Regions from separate parts of the Rossellomorea sp. LjRoot5 genome, predicted to be linked through region 2. Evidence: riboswitches for the same ligand, from Rfam matches in the RefSeq annotation. Region 2 holds a riboswitch; each other region holds the start of a gene.
What was found. Region 2 has a riboswitch for thiamine pyrophosphate ahead of tenA (thiaminase II). Riboswitches for the same ligand answer to the same signal wherever they lie in the genome.

Region 1: linked by a shared signal. The riboswitch ahead of ACSQ2E_RS16155 (ABC transporter substrate-binding protein) and the one ahead of tenA (thiaminase II) in region 2 are both predicted to bind thiamine pyrophosphate.
Region 3: linked by a shared signal. The riboswitch ahead of thiT (energy-coupled thiamine transporter ThiT) and the one ahead of tenA (thiaminase II) in region 2 are both predicted to bind thiamine pyrophosphate.

Annotation. Positions count from the first base shown of each region.
Region 1 covers NZ_CAXUQN020000001.1:3,166,540-3,171,384, forward strand. The annotation lists gene ACSQ2E_RS16135 (transcriptional regulator SplA domain-containing protein) at 1-25, opposite strand, end outside; gene ACSQ2E_RS16140 (ABC transporter ATP-binding protein) at 199-936, opposite strand; gene ACSQ2E_RS16145 (ABC transporter permease) at 938-1,699, opposite strand; gene ACSQ2E_RS16150 (thiamine-binding protein) at 1,696-1,989, opposite strand; gene ACSQ2E_RS16155 (ABC transporter substrate-binding protein) at 2,002-2,988, opposite strand; TPP riboswitch at 3,156-3,265, opposite strand; gene ACSQ2E_RS16160 (phosphotransferase enzyme family protein) at 3,336-4,238, opposite strand; gene ACSQ2E_RS16165 (aldo/keto reductase) at 4,325-4,845, shown strand, end outside.
Region 2 covers NZ_CAXUQN020000001.1:2,195,133-2,199,977, reverse strand. The annotation lists gene ACSQ2E_RS11320 (ABC transporter ATP-binding protein) at 1-528, opposite strand, end outside; gene ACSQ2E_RS11315 (ECF transporter S component) at 542-1,120, opposite strand; gene tenA (thiaminase II) at 1,113-1,820, opposite strand; TPP riboswitch at 1,939-2,046, opposite strand; gene ACSQ2E_RS11305 (response regulator) at 2,311-2,910, opposite strand; gene ACSQ2E_RS11300 (histidine kinase) at 2,907-4,043, opposite strand; gene ACSQ2E_RS11295 (hypothetical protein) at 4,180-4,377, opposite strand; gene ACSQ2E_RS11290 (DUF6509 family protein) at 4,607-4,845, opposite strand, start outside.
Region 3 covers NZ_CAXUQN020000001.1:4,075,615-4,080,459, reverse strand. The annotation lists gene ACSQ2E_RS20840 (hypothetical protein) at 1-733, shown strand, start outside; gene ACSQ2E_RS20835 (ZIP family metal transporter) at 955-1,770, shown strand; gene ACSQ2E_RS20830 (histidine phosphatase family protein) at 1,850-2,392, shown strand; gene ACSQ2E_RS20825 (thioredoxin family protein) at 2,397-2,762, shown strand; gene ACSQ2E_RS20820 (hypothetical protein) at 3,032-3,331, shown strand; TPP riboswitch at 3,401-3,499, shown strand; gene thiT (energy-coupled thiamine transporter ThiT) at 3,572-4,168, shown strand; gene ltrA (group II intron reverse transcriptase/maturase) at 4,839-4,845, shown strand, end outside.

The DNA of each region.
Region 1 (4,845 bases), 970 kb from region 2:
GCATATAGTGATCGTTCAATTCCATTTTCCTCACCTTTTCCTATCATTCATTACTTTCATTTTCTGTCAATCGAGATAGAAATATGATGGTAAAAGATGTTTAATCGTATTCCGGCAAATAAAAAGAGGCCTCCCTTGGCACCGGAAACCTCTTTTTCTATACCCTATAAAATTCTATGGGCAACAATAAGCAATGATTTACACATATTGAGACAATTCCTCAAAAATATCCGTTTTCCATTTCAGGAACTCCTCGGTCAGAAGGATTTCTTTTTCACGCGGTCGCGGAAATGGCACATTGAACTCCTTTTGCACACGGGCCGGTCTGGTTGATAACACAATAATACGGTCCGACAAGAAGAGTGCTTCGTCGATATTATGAGTGACAAACAGTACCGAACTTAAGTCTTCCTCCCATATGGAAAGGAGCCACCTCTGCATGTCCAGTCGGGTAAATTCGTCGAGGGCAGAAAATGGTTCATCCAGGCATAAAAAGGATTGAGGACTGACCAGTGCACGAATAAAAGCGACACGTTGTTTCATCCCTCCTGAGAGATCCTCAGGATATGCGTCCTCATAGCCCTTTAAGCCGGCACGTTCAATCATCCCCATCGCCATTTCCTTATCCCTCTTTCCGTGTAATTCCTGACCAAGCATCACATTCTCGATCACCGTTCTCCACGGTAAGAGGGACGGACTTTGTGGCATATAGCTGATGGATCCTCTACGGCCATTTATCGACTGTCCATCGAGCTTTATATCTCCTGAATCTGGTGCGAACAATCCACCGATCACGTGAAATAACGTACTTTTACCACTTCCGGAAGGGCCAAGAATAGAAACGAACTCACCTTCCCCCACTTGAATGGAAAGATCATCGAGAATCAATTCACCATCAAAGGATTTGGACATATTTTGTATTGATAGCATCGTCATATTATTTGTCCTCCTTTCGATTCCACTTCACCATGATTTTTTCTAATAGTACGATGATTCCAAAGAACAGCAGGCTGAGGAGCATGATCATGAAAATGGCGACAAACACCCTGTCGGTCCTGAAGGAAGAGGATGCAAGTGTCATATAGACGCCAATTCCTTTTTGAGCACCAAGCCACTCCGAAATGACCGCACCCATGACACTATAGGTAGCTGAGATTTTCAAACCGGAGAAGATGGAAGGCAGTGCATGTGGCCACTCCACTTTCCGGAAAATCTGCCCTTTTGTTGCACCTGACATTTTCATATAAAGGATGTACTCCCCATTCGTCTGTCTGAACCCATCCATCGCCGAAACGGCAACAGGAAAGAAACAGATCAAGGTAATGACGATGATTTTGGGCAGGAGTCCAAATCCGAACCAAATGACAAGGAGAGGAGCCAAGACAATGATGGGTATATTCTGGGACAAGATCATGAGTGGATAGACCGCTTCCCTTACCTTTGGCAGGAGATGCAGTATGACCGCTGTCACGAGTCCAATTGAACAGCCAATCGCAAACCCTGTGATTGTCAGCAATGCCGTTGATGAGAAATGTCCCTTGAACTCAGACCACGAAGCCATTCCTTCTTCCCATATCTCTGAAGGCGACGGCATCAGCCAGGCTGGCACCTCAAATACGTTAATAACAACTTCCCAGATAATGAATAAAAGGATGAGGACCAAGAAGGGTCTCCATCCTTTTGAAATCCAAGTTCTCATCCTTTATATTTCTCCGTTAAGTCGTTCATTTCGATCCCATCCGGCTGGTACAATACTTTGATTTGGGAAATGACGTTTTTGCTTCCCATTTCAATCATTCGTTCATTCATTTGTTCAATCACCTTGAATAATTGTGACAGATTCCCCTCCATCGTCGTTTCCAAAGGATGGACTTCATATCGTATTCCCGATTTTTCGATGATTGCGATCGCTTCATCCACATATGGAATCACATCTTCACCGTTCTTTGTCTTCGGAATGATTTGTATACTTACAAGTGCGTTCCCCATTTTGTTCACCCCTTATTTTGGTAAGAATTCATTCGTGAATGCTTTCTTGCTTTCGAGTTTCTTATCTAATAAATCATTTTTATACATCCATGACGCATAGTTCTCCCAGACTTCCAGTTTCTGCTCTCCCCATCGATCAGCATCATCTTTATATCTGGGTGCGAGCCACTCCTGACTCTTCATGACTAATTCTTTATCAAGGTCTGGAGCTGCATCCAACAGAATCTCCCCCGCCTCTTTCGGGTTGTCAATCGTATATTGATACCCTTTGGAAGCAGCTGCCATGAATGCCTTGACCGTTTCAGGGTCTGAATCGATCATTTTTTCATTTGTTGTGAGGACTGGAGTGTAGTAATCCAGTTTATCGGAATAATCCTTCACATACATCATGTTCAACTCTTCTCCGCGAAGTTCTGCTTCGATTCCTGTCCACCCATAATAAATCCAGGCGAAATCCACGTCGCGTTTAACGGCAGTAAAGAAATCGGTGTCTCCCATATTTATGAATTTCACTTTTTCCACATCCGCGTTTTCTTGCTTCATGATTGAATCCATAACGGCTTTTTCCACGGGTGACCCCCAGCCGCCATAGCTTTTCCCTTCAAAATCCTTTGGTTTTGTAATACCCTTACTCTTCGGGGAAGCAAACCCTGACGTATTATGCTGAATAATGGCAGCGATGGATACGATCGGTACATCCTGAACCCTCGCTTGAGTGACACCCTCCTGATATCCAACACCGAATTCGGCTTTCCCCGATGCAACGAGCTGATCGGCACCTGCTTCTCCGGGCAGGATGATGTCTACGTCCAATCCCTGATCCTTGAAGTAGCCTTTTTCTTTCGCTACATATAATCCGGTGTGGTTGGTATTCGGTGTCCAGTCGAGGACGACACTTACTTTTTTAAGATTGTCCTTCTTCTCATCGGCTGTATCTTTTCCCCCATTACAGGCGGATAAAAGAAGTACAGAGCAGATGAGGAACATCCATTTTTTCATGGTGATTCCTCCTTCGATCTTTTGCGGTGTAACGTTTCATTCCATTATTCTTCGCTTATTATTGAGAATGAATGTAAACCAATGGCAGTTTGAGACGTAAAGTCCGGGATACAACAAAAAAACGCCCCAAGATTCAGCCGCGGGACGCATCGTTAAACAGGTTATGTATCGTTTAAGAGAATGTTTCCTACGCTGGTATCAGCCAGTTCAGGTTCAAAGGGTCAGTATCTACACGATACAATCTCAACCGGCCACTCCGGTCCCCCTACACGTGGAATATGAAATTAAACGTTATCTTCCTCCCTACTTTGCCATAGAACGAAAGGTTATTCAAGCTTTTCCTTCTCTTATTGAAATACTCCATGGAAATGAACGGATCCAATCAGTTTCTCGATGAAATCCATGCAGGAAGAACCAGCTTCTGGATGTCCTTGTTGAAAGTAAAAAAAGGCATATTGCAGTAGAAAGAGAATGACTAGTGAAGGCACGATCCTTTTCTCTCCTGCAGTCAAAGGATCCTGGCTTTCATATCCTTTCATAAAAGCCAAGATCCAATTAATAGAATGATCTTTTTTCTCCTCTGGGACCATTTTAAGCATCCCTGCGAGGAAGTAGCCGATGTCAGTGATCCTGGGTGCCGTCCGGATCCGTTCAAAATCAATGATCCCGCTCACTTCTCCTCCCTGCATCAAAATATTCCCGGGATTGTAGTCGCTGTGAACGAATTGCTGGGGCAAACACTCATAGGGTTTCCAACACCCCTTCATCCTCGATAGGATCCCTTGCCCCCTTCTCCCGATCGATTCAGAACCAAGCTCCTTCACCCACTCTCTTACATGCCGTTCAATCTCCCAGCCCTTCACTTCATTATGACACCGGTATTCTTTAAGGATAAGATGCAGGGATGCAAGGTATGTTCCTGCATTTGTGAGAGAGGCGATGGAAAATTTCTTCAATGGCGTTCCTTCGAGTGCTTCATATAAAGAATAGATTCGTTCTCCTTCTTTTACATACGGAATTTGTGAGGAAGTTAAAATAGGAGATTCAACGTTCTGGTGATGATTCAATAAATATGAGGTTAGATAGAACTCCTCCATTCGATTTTCAATGGAAAAATACTCTCTTCTTTTCAAATAGAAGGTCTTTCCTTCTGCCTTTACTTTCGTAACATTCGGATGAAGAAGTAGCGGTTTCATGGAAGTAGGATCCATTCCCCAATGACTAAAGATATCCTGAAGAGGTTCAATCATTTCTATTTCCTTTCAATACATAGTAATATACATGTAGTATGACTATGAAAGTATAACTACATACCATATGAAGAGAGGTTTCACCTATGCAAAGAATACAAATGACAGAAGACTTATCATTCTCTAGGATCATTCATGGATTATGGAGACTTTCAGACTGGAAGCAGTCCAAGGAAGATACGTTATCATTGATTCAACACAATATTGAAAACGGAATCACAACGTTTGACCATGCCGATATTTATGGTTCTTATACGTGCGAAACCTTATTCGGTGAGGCGCTTGCCCTTAAACCTTCATTGCGGGAGAAGATGGAGATCGTGACAAAATGCGGCATTGTCCTGCCTTCTGACAATCGCCCGGAGCATAAGACGCATCACTACAACACCAGTAAAAAACATATTCTCACTTCGGTTGAACATTCTCTCCAACAATTAAAGACGGATTACATTGATCTATTGTTGATTCACAGACCGGATCCTTTCATGAATGGCCACGAGGTATCCGAAGCCTTCACTCAATTAAAGGAAGAAGGGAAAGTCCGTCATTTTGGAGTCTCCAACTTTAAAGATCATCAGTGGAATCTGCTTCAATCTTATTTACCATT
Region 2 (4,845 bases):
AAAGACCTCTTTGATTGTTTTCCAGACAGACTTTGTACTTTGCTCATCCAACAATGAAGTCGGTTCGTCCAGGAACAAAGTATCGGGTGTCAAGGCAAGTGCCGAAGCAATGGCCAATTTCTGCTTCATGCCTCCTGATAATGTTGAGATTTTCGTGTGGGGATCATCAAGTTCCAGTCCCACCTCCGATAGCAGCTGTCGTATTTCTCCTTTCATTTCTTCACGGGGAGTCCGTAAATTCTCCAGCACAAAGGCCAATTCTTCATCCACGAAGGGCATACAAAATTGCGAGTCCGGATCCTGAAATACATAGCCATAAGAATCAGACACCTCCAATTTAGCAGCTCTCATGGGAACATCCACAGATCGGGGGATCACCCCTGATAAAACATGGAGAAGTGTTGTTTTACCACATCCTGATGGTCCCAATAGCAATACTTTCTCCCCTTCATTGATAGACAGACTGACATCATTAAACATCCGTTTTTCCGATCCGGGAAAAGTAAGGCGAAGGTTTTCGACATGCATAAGCATCACCCCTTTAATGGTTCAATACATCGTAATCATCCTGACTTGCACGTCTGACTAGACTTGTGACTCCGGTTTTCTCGAGGGCCCTGACCAAATAAAATGAACCTGCACCTGCGATGACAATGGACCCCAGTAATCTCGCAACGACAAATAATGACAGATTCCAGAAAACCAAATCCCCCATATACCCTTTCATGTAATCCATGAAGATGGAGCCACATGATGACCCGACCGCTGCAAAACATATAATTGAAAGATCATAGCGTTTATATTTCGCTACTAAGAAAACCAATTCTGCCATCAATCCTTGAATGACTCCGAATAAAAGGACCTCGAGTCCCCACTCAGAACCCATAAGAAACTCTCCCGAAGAAGCGGCGATTTCGGCTAAAAGAGCGACGCCAGGTTTACGGATGACCAAAAAAGCAACGGTAGCCGCCATAAACCACATTCCATAGATAAATTGATCCGCATGCAATCCGATTGGTTTTAACAAGTTATAAAATGGCCCCCAAAGCTTATAAATGACACCAAACATGATGGAAATGACCACCGTCACTAAAATGTCTGTCAGTTTTAATTTAGACATTTTGTTCACTCATTTCTTTACCGGCACCGAGTGCATGCTGAAACGGCCATTTTTCAAGGGTGTAAGCCATCTCCCAAAACTGCAATTCGTAAATGCTGCTCAATATGAAATTTTCTTTCATTCTTTCTCTATCACATTCAGTCATGGTTGCTGCCAATACATCAAGCCGATTTATTTGTTCTTCCACTAACTCTTTGAACCAGTCTCCTCCGTATGCCTTAATCCATTCCTGGTAAACGGGCTCTCCCGGCTTGCATGATTTCAAGCGTTCCCCTATCTCGTAATAGAGCCAGTAGCAGGGGAGAATCGCTGCCAGGATATCAGCTAAACCTCCATATCGCGCGGAACGATACATATGTGACGTATAAGCGTACGCTGTAGGGGCTGGTTTGAAATTCTTTCTTTCCTCTTCTGTGATGCCTAATCGTTTGGAGAAATTTTCATGGAGTGAAAGCTCTGCTTCATTGGTTCCTACAGCGTGCGCTGCCATTCGTGATGTCGTATGTATGTCCATTGCCTTTGATGCACCAAGCGCCTGCACCTTCGAGAAATGTGAAAGGTAATAGGCATCTTGCAAAAGATAATACTTGAACTTCTCGATGGGGAGTGTTCCATCCCCGATTCCTTTAACGAAAGGGTGATGAAAGCTTGCATCCCAAATGTCCTTGACTTCGTTTCGTAAAACGGTTGAAAATGACATGATTTCCTACTCCTTTTCCAGACGACCCGAAATGGGCAACAAAAAAAGCCACTTCCCGTGATGCATACAGCATACAGAAAGTGGCTTGAGATCAGAATAATAGAATTGTATTCTTTGCGACCGTCAAACACCACTTCCCTACGCTGGTCTCAACCAGATCAGGTTCAAAGGGTCTTAAAGTCACACTTTAATCTCAGCCTTTTAGAAGGCACCCCTAGTGGATCGTCTTATGAAATTTTGTTTTCGATGTTATCGTATCATGATTCAATGAGTTGTCAACACAATTTAAACAAATAACGATTCTTTAACGGTTTCAGATTTGCTGTCGGATTCAATGACAGCAAAAGGTGCAGCATTATAAATCTCACAAAAAAATTTTTCGAAAAAAGATCTTCAATCTATTTTCTCCTTGTTATTAGAGACGAATAAATATTCAACTTAATGAAAAACTATAAAAAGGACGGAGCTGCAAGAAGGTCCGTCCCTCGTTTTATTTAAACCATCCCTTTTCTTTCGATTGGGTGATGGCTTCGATTCGGTTTTTCACTTCCAGCTTGTCGAGGATCGTGGAAATATAGTTCCGGACCGTTCCCGTTTTGAGCTTTAGTTCATCGGCGATTTCTTTTGTGTTTTTCCCGTCGGCAACCAGCTCCAACACTTCTTTTTCCCGGTCTGTTAGGGGATTCTCTTCACTGTATACGTCATCCATCAGCTCAGGGGCGTATATACGCTTACCATCCATCACAAGCCGGATAGAGTTCGCCAGTTCTTCACTGGGACTGTCCTTCAACAAATATCCCTTCACTCCACCCTTTAATGCACGCTGAAAATAGCCTGATCTGGCAAAGGTTGTAAGGATGATCATCTTACAATCTTGCCCCTTTAATTCCTCTGCCGCTTCTAGTCCGGTCTTTTCTGGCATTTCTATATCCATGATACAAATATCCGGCTTCAGTTCATGAACGAGGGAAATGGCTTCTTCTCCATTGCCTGCTTTTCCAACCACTTCCATATCATCTTCCAGGCTCAATAGGGATCCCAATGCGCCCAACAACATCCGTTGATCTTCCGCAATCACAATTCGAATCATTCCATTCCCTCCCTGTCTGTCTGCTTGATTACTTTCGGTACCCGCATGATCAAGGTGGTGCCATCCACCCAAACAATATCAAGGCTTCCGTTGACAAATTCCAATCGCTCTCTCATCCCGATCAGGCCACTGCCTTTGGATTGTGTGTAATCACTTCCGATTCCCACACCATTATCTTTCACAACAATGGTCATTTCTTTTTCCGATTCTTCAATACTCAGTTCACAGGTAGAAGCCTTGCTATGTTTCACCACATTGGTCACAGCCTCTTTCAAGCACATGCTCAAGATGTTTTCCAAAAAGAGTGAAGTTTGAGGGATAGCGGTGTCATCAGTCATACGGAATTCGATTTCTGCGGCTTTTAAGAGTTGTTTGACCCTGACGATTTCGTCTTTCAAACGAATTCCCCTCATCTGGGAGACCATCGTCCTGACCTCACTTAATGCGGTTCTTGCCGTTTGTTGAACATCCTGTAATTCACTTCGGGCCTGCTCCGGGTCCTTGTATATCAATTTTCTCGCAAGGTCGCTTTTCAGTCCGATCAATGAAAGCTTTTGACCCAGTGTGTCGTGGAGATCCCTGGCAATCCTCTGACGTTCTTCCTGTTTGACGAGGTCCGATATTCGCTTATTGGCATCTTCCAACTGATCTTCCAAATGAACCTGTTTATTCCGATTATAAATATTGAACGGAAGCAGGATGACGCTGATCCAGATGATCAGAATGAAAGGAAACTGGGATAGAAATAATTCATCCTGCAGCACGAAGTTATAATTGATCGATGCCGTCGTCAGTACAAGATGAATGATGTAAAGGGTCAGAAACGCAACCCGGTTTTTTATATTCCCGTTATAGTAAGCGATGTAAAAGGCGAAATAGATAAAATTAAACTGGATGGTCATGGTGATGGAAATCGCAATCAATATCGATGTCCATAAATAAACCGGCCAATCCTTTGAGATGAAAGCAAAACGTAAAGAAATGAAAAATGTAATGGTCAGGAAAATCCCTACCGCAATTTCGATCGTAGAAGATGATTGAAAGATAAAGTAAAATGGCAGGATGCTGATGATGCTCCATATGTATGGAGAAATACCTGAACCTCTTTGGTTGTTGATGAATTTTTTCGGCATTTGCACGCTGAATACCTCTTTTGCTTTCAATGTTTTGAATATGTCTCCTATATTATGACATACATGGACCTGATTTTCACATATTGCCTATGAGAATTTATTTATCTCCAGAGGTGTTATTATCCGGTGAGGAATACTAATATTTCCGGTTTTGAATTCTTTTTTGCTTCTCCATGACCTCATAGGATTTGTGGATGATGTCAGTTAAGACGTCACCCTTATAGACCCTTCCGATTTTCGTGTTCTGCTGATAGTATTCTACAATTTCATCCAATTTCTCTGACGTTTCTTTATCAACTCTTACATTAAGTTGCATTCTTCCTTGATCTGACAAGGTTCGCCCTCCTATTATATCACTCTGATATCAATTGCTAGCACTTTGTTATCACTAGTATATCACTTGCTATAAGAGTTATATACAGTTCAAATATCATATTTACCCACACAAATTAGGAAACATTGATGTTTTAGATGAAGCGTATTGTGGTGACAGTAATAAGCACCAAATAAAAAACATCATCCCGATTCATTAACCATTGAAAAGGATGATGTTTTGCATCAATTTATCCGATATGTTCCTGGCAGTATGTCAGGATGAGGTTTTCTTCCTCTTCTTCTAATTCAAAGTCGAGAAATGACTCGGTATTTTTTTCAATGATTGTGGATTGGACGATCCTTGCTCCATTTTCGTCCCGGACAAAAATGGCTTTTATGTAAATACCCTGTTCCGAATACAGTTCATCGTCTTCGGGTACGTCAACATCAAGTAACACTTCATACCGATCCCCACTTAAAATACCTG
Region 3 (4,845 bases), 1.9 Mb from region 2:
ATCTTCCCATGGCGGTAAGAAGAAGAAAGCCCGTATCCGGTTCGGGGATGGTCTCATGAAGGTATTATCCAAGTCGAGCGAAGAGCGGGCATTTTACAGGTTCGCCCATTATATGATGAAAAATGAAAGGGAATTTAAGTTGAAGGTGTATCCCGCCCTTGGGTTTGCCATCATCATGCCGTTTATATTCATCTTCAATGGATTGATGGATGGAACAAGGGAAGATCTCCTGACTTCAAGCATGTACCTATCGATCTATTCAAGCTTCATCGTCATACCGACAGTCGTGATGATGCTCAGTTATTCAGGGAAATACAAGGGATCCTGGGTGTACAAAGTAGCACCAGTCGCGAGCCGTGTGTCCATCTACAAAGGGACATTGAAGGCCTTTCTTATGAAACTGTTCCTTCCGCTATATGCCATCATAAGCATTGTCTTTATCATCCTGTTTGGTTTCCGGATAATCCCCGAGATCGTCATCGTTTTTATTAGCGCCTGTATCTTTACCGTGATCTGCCTGGCATTGATGAGAGGATCGTTGCCTTTTTCCGAAAGCTTTGAAGGAGTTCAGCAAAGTGACAGTTGGAAGGTGCTGCCGTTTTATCTCATCGTAGGAGTGTTCTTTGGCCTTCATTTCCTGGCCCTTCAGATCCCGTTCGGCATCCCGGGCTATCTCCTCCTTTTACTCGTCCTCAACCTGATCTTATGGAAAACAGCCATAAGGGTTGAGTAGGAAGCACGTCTCTGTCTTATAAGGCAGAGGCGTTTTTTGTATATCCCCCATGGTTGTATGGAAAGTATAAACGATACATACACCATTTCAAGCGAATGACATATATATAGAAAAATAATGGGCACTGGTAAATAGGTAGTATGCCGTTTCCTTTGACAAAGAAAGTTTCCTTGATGCAAGATGGTAGTATTCAAAATGTTGATCGGAGGAGAGTGGTTCGTATGTTCATAGACTGGTTAAGTGGATTTAATCCTACGATGCAGGCGCTGTTCGGCGGTCTGGTGACATGGGGGCTGACGGCCCTTGGAGCAGCCACGGTGTTTTTCTTTACGAAAATAGAAAAGCATACGTTGAACATGATGCTCGGGTTTGCCGCTGGAGTCATGATAGCAGCATCGTTTTGGTCACTGCTTGCGCCTTCAATAGAGTTCAGTGAGCAAAACGGTCAGATACCATGGCTTGCCCCTGCCATCGGCTTTTTACTTGGCGGCATATTTATTAGACTTTTAGACTTTGTCGTACCGCATTTACACTTGGGGAACGAATCGGAAAAAGCCGAAGGACCTCCAACCAAATTCAAAAAATCGACCTTATTATTCCTGGCGATCACCCTCCATAATATTCCGGAAGGTCTTGCCATCGGTGTTGCCTTCGGTGCTGCGTCACTTGGCCTCGGAGACGCAACCTTAGTGGGAGCCATCGGCCTTGCCATCGGAATCGGTATTCAGAATATGCCTGAAGGGGCAGCTCTTTCCATTCCGCTGAGGGGAGATGGGATGTCCCGTTTGAAATCCTTCCATTACGGTCAGCTATCAGCCATCGTAGAGCCGATTGCAGCCGTGATCGGAGCCGCTGCCGTCCTGATGGTGCAGCCGCTGCTGCCTTATGCCCTTGCTTTCGCGGCGGGAGCGATGATATTCGTCGTCGTCGAAGAACTGATTCCTGAGTCGCAATCCTCAGGAAGTACGGACTTGGCCACAATGGGATTAATGCTCGGTTTTGTTGTGATGATGATTCTGGACGTTTCTTTAGGATGATTAATCAGAAGGCATGCGCCCAAAGCGCATGCCTTTTCCCTTCCATAAACTAGTATAATGGAAGGGGGAGGGGATCTGTATGAAGATTGGTCTTATAAGGCATTTTAAAGTAACCAGGGGTTATCCTGCTTCGTATGTAACGAGTGATGAGCTGATGAAGTGGGTGGAAGAATATGATATCTCAGGCGTAGAAAGCAATACAGTTGATCTAAAAGATATTGAATGGAAAAGCTGCTATTCCAGTGACTTATCAAGGGCTCAAATAACGGCTGAAACGGTTTATGAAGGAGAAATTACCTTTCTAAAGGAACTGAGGGAAATCAAATTATCTCCCATATTCCGGTCTGACAGGAAGCTGCCACTGTTCCTTCATTTAGCATTCATAAGGCTCGCCTGGTGGTTCAATCATCGGTCCCAGCCTGAAAGCAAGCGGGAAATCGAAGAGAGGATCCGTGCTGTGGTCGATAGGGTCGTCCAGGAAGGGAAAGATGTGCTCATCGTAGGTCATGGGGGAATCATGATATTTATGAAAAAAGAATTACGAAAGCGGGGATTTACTGGACCGTCGTTCAGGAGACCCTCCAACGGGAAGTTGTATGTATATCAAGACCGGACAGGGTGATCACTTGCCCAATCGGTACAATAATTCAGAAGGGAAACCGAAAATGGAAGAAGTTCATTCACTGAAAGCCATCCATGAAAAGCTGGAAGCTGAGAAACTGCTACTGCTATACATATCAAGGCCCGATTGTTCTGTTTGTCACGCACTCCTGCCACAGGTGGAAGAGATGTTGAAGGATTTCAAATCTGTGAGATCCATCCATGCCGATGCAGAAGAAATCCCGGAAATAGCAGGAGAGTTTTCCATCTTCACCGTGCCCGTCATCATCGTATTTGTAGACGGCAAAGAAATGGTCAGAAAAGCACGCTTCGTTCCAATCGACGAACTTCACAGCCAGATTTCACGCCTGACAGAGATGTTAGACGACTAAACAAACGTTTGATTAGTAAGTGAAAACGTTGATTGGTCTGGCTTGGATAGGTTAAACAGTTGTTTAGGATGTAAAATATGAGAGCTCAAACATAAATGATAGGTTGGATTATAATTTCATATTTAATCTTAAAACTTAAAAGAGCTGCTAAAAATGGGTATTTTGACATACCTCATTAGAGTAGCTCTTTTGTCATGGTTCAGTGAATAGGTATATAATAGAGAGTATAAGAGTATAGTAGTTATGAGAAATAAAAGGGGGCTTGATGAATGATCAGATTGTCCAGGACAAAGAAAGTCATGTTACTCTGTTTCGCAATCATCCTCATAATAGTAGCCAACCGGATTTCCACTGTACAACATCTGACGGCAAGAATCGCCACCAACCTGTATGTGAGCCTGAAATATCAGGAACTTGACCTTGAATACCAAAACGTCGAATTCTCACCCCAGTTCGGAGATTATTCTGTAGCGTATAAGGACAAAGATGGTAAGGTATATGGATTTATGGTCACCCCTAAGTCAATGCCCGTCATCATCCTTCATGATCCTCTTAGTGAGACACCTTAAGAAAAAGTTCCTTATCATGCTTTTCAAATATCATTCTTCATGTATAATAAACCATAACAACTTTATAAACGGTACCACAAGGGGAGCGAAAGCTGAGAGTGAACAATCTGTTCTGACCCTCTGAACCTGTTAGTTAGGACTAGCGTAGGGATGTGGAAGATATGCATCATAGTGCTTATTTCGATTATTTCATTCTCCCTCCTTATGGTTTCGTTTTATTACATAAGGAGGATTTTTGTTATGAAAAACACTCGACTTGTCGTATTGCTTGAAGCTTCGTTGATGGCGGCTTTTGCAGTCATTCTCGATATGCTGCCTTCTATTAAGCTATCACCGAGTATCTCGATTTCAATTGCTATGGTTCCAATCTTTCTATTATCCTATCGAAGAGGATGGAGAGCAGGATTGATAGGAGGCTTTTTATGGGGGATCCTTCAGATTGCCCTCGGGGATGCGTGGATTGCGACCCCGGTTCAAATGGTGATTGAGTACTTCATCGCCTTTGCTTTTATCGGCTTTGCCGGGCTTTTTGCGGGGAGGATACAGGACGCACTGGGAAGCAGCCGACGATCCAAAGCGATCTTATGGGTAGTGATCGCAACATTTGCAGGAAGCCTTGCCCGTTATTTCTGGCATTTTATCGCCGGGTTCGTGTTCTTTGCCGAGTATGCACCGGACGATATGTCCCCGTTGCTATTCTCTTTCGTCATGAACGGAATCACCATGTTGGGTTCGGCATTTTTATGCTCCATAGTGTTGGTGTTCATAGCAAATATGGCACCAAGATTGATCAAAGTGCAGTCGCATCAACAGGAAATCAGCCGAAAGGCATCGTAAAATCTTATCGACCGATCCTTTAATAGGGTCGGTTTTTTCGTGCGACGGGCAGTCGCACCTTGAGTGTTCCACACTCAAGATGAATTGTTAAGGGTTGGAGTACGATACGTAGTATAAACGGCTCCCGAATCCCGGAAGATTCATCGTCTCGAAGGTGAAAGTCCTTCCGTTAGAGTGCTGATACAACTAACGAAGACTAATCTAGGGCATAATTGTGAGATTGTGTTCGGAGGAGATGCGGATAATCGAGAGACCCGTAGTCGGATGTGCAGACCCAAATGCAAAAAGTGTGAAGCACGGCGGCTGGGTAAGTTGGCGACCATGCGAAAATAATGGGAAGTCTTAAAGGTGTTCATTCAAAGAATCAGCCGAATGAGCTCAACTTATCAAGTGATGGTGCTGGGTATGTACAGAAGGAAAGTGCGATGACCCCGTGAGATCTCTATCTTACCGTCAGGGCATTGTCCTATAAGGAATTCCGAAATGGATAATGTGGATAGAGAAGTCAGACGTTCTCATAGTACGGAAGTAGCCAGATGACAAAACATCTGGTGAACGGAAGGGGAACGACCTTGTGACTCTACACAAGTAAAGGTGTGTAATGACAACAGACCACGATACTTCGGTATAAACGAACTGAATGTACACAATGAAAGGTGTGGAATACGTAGTGAATC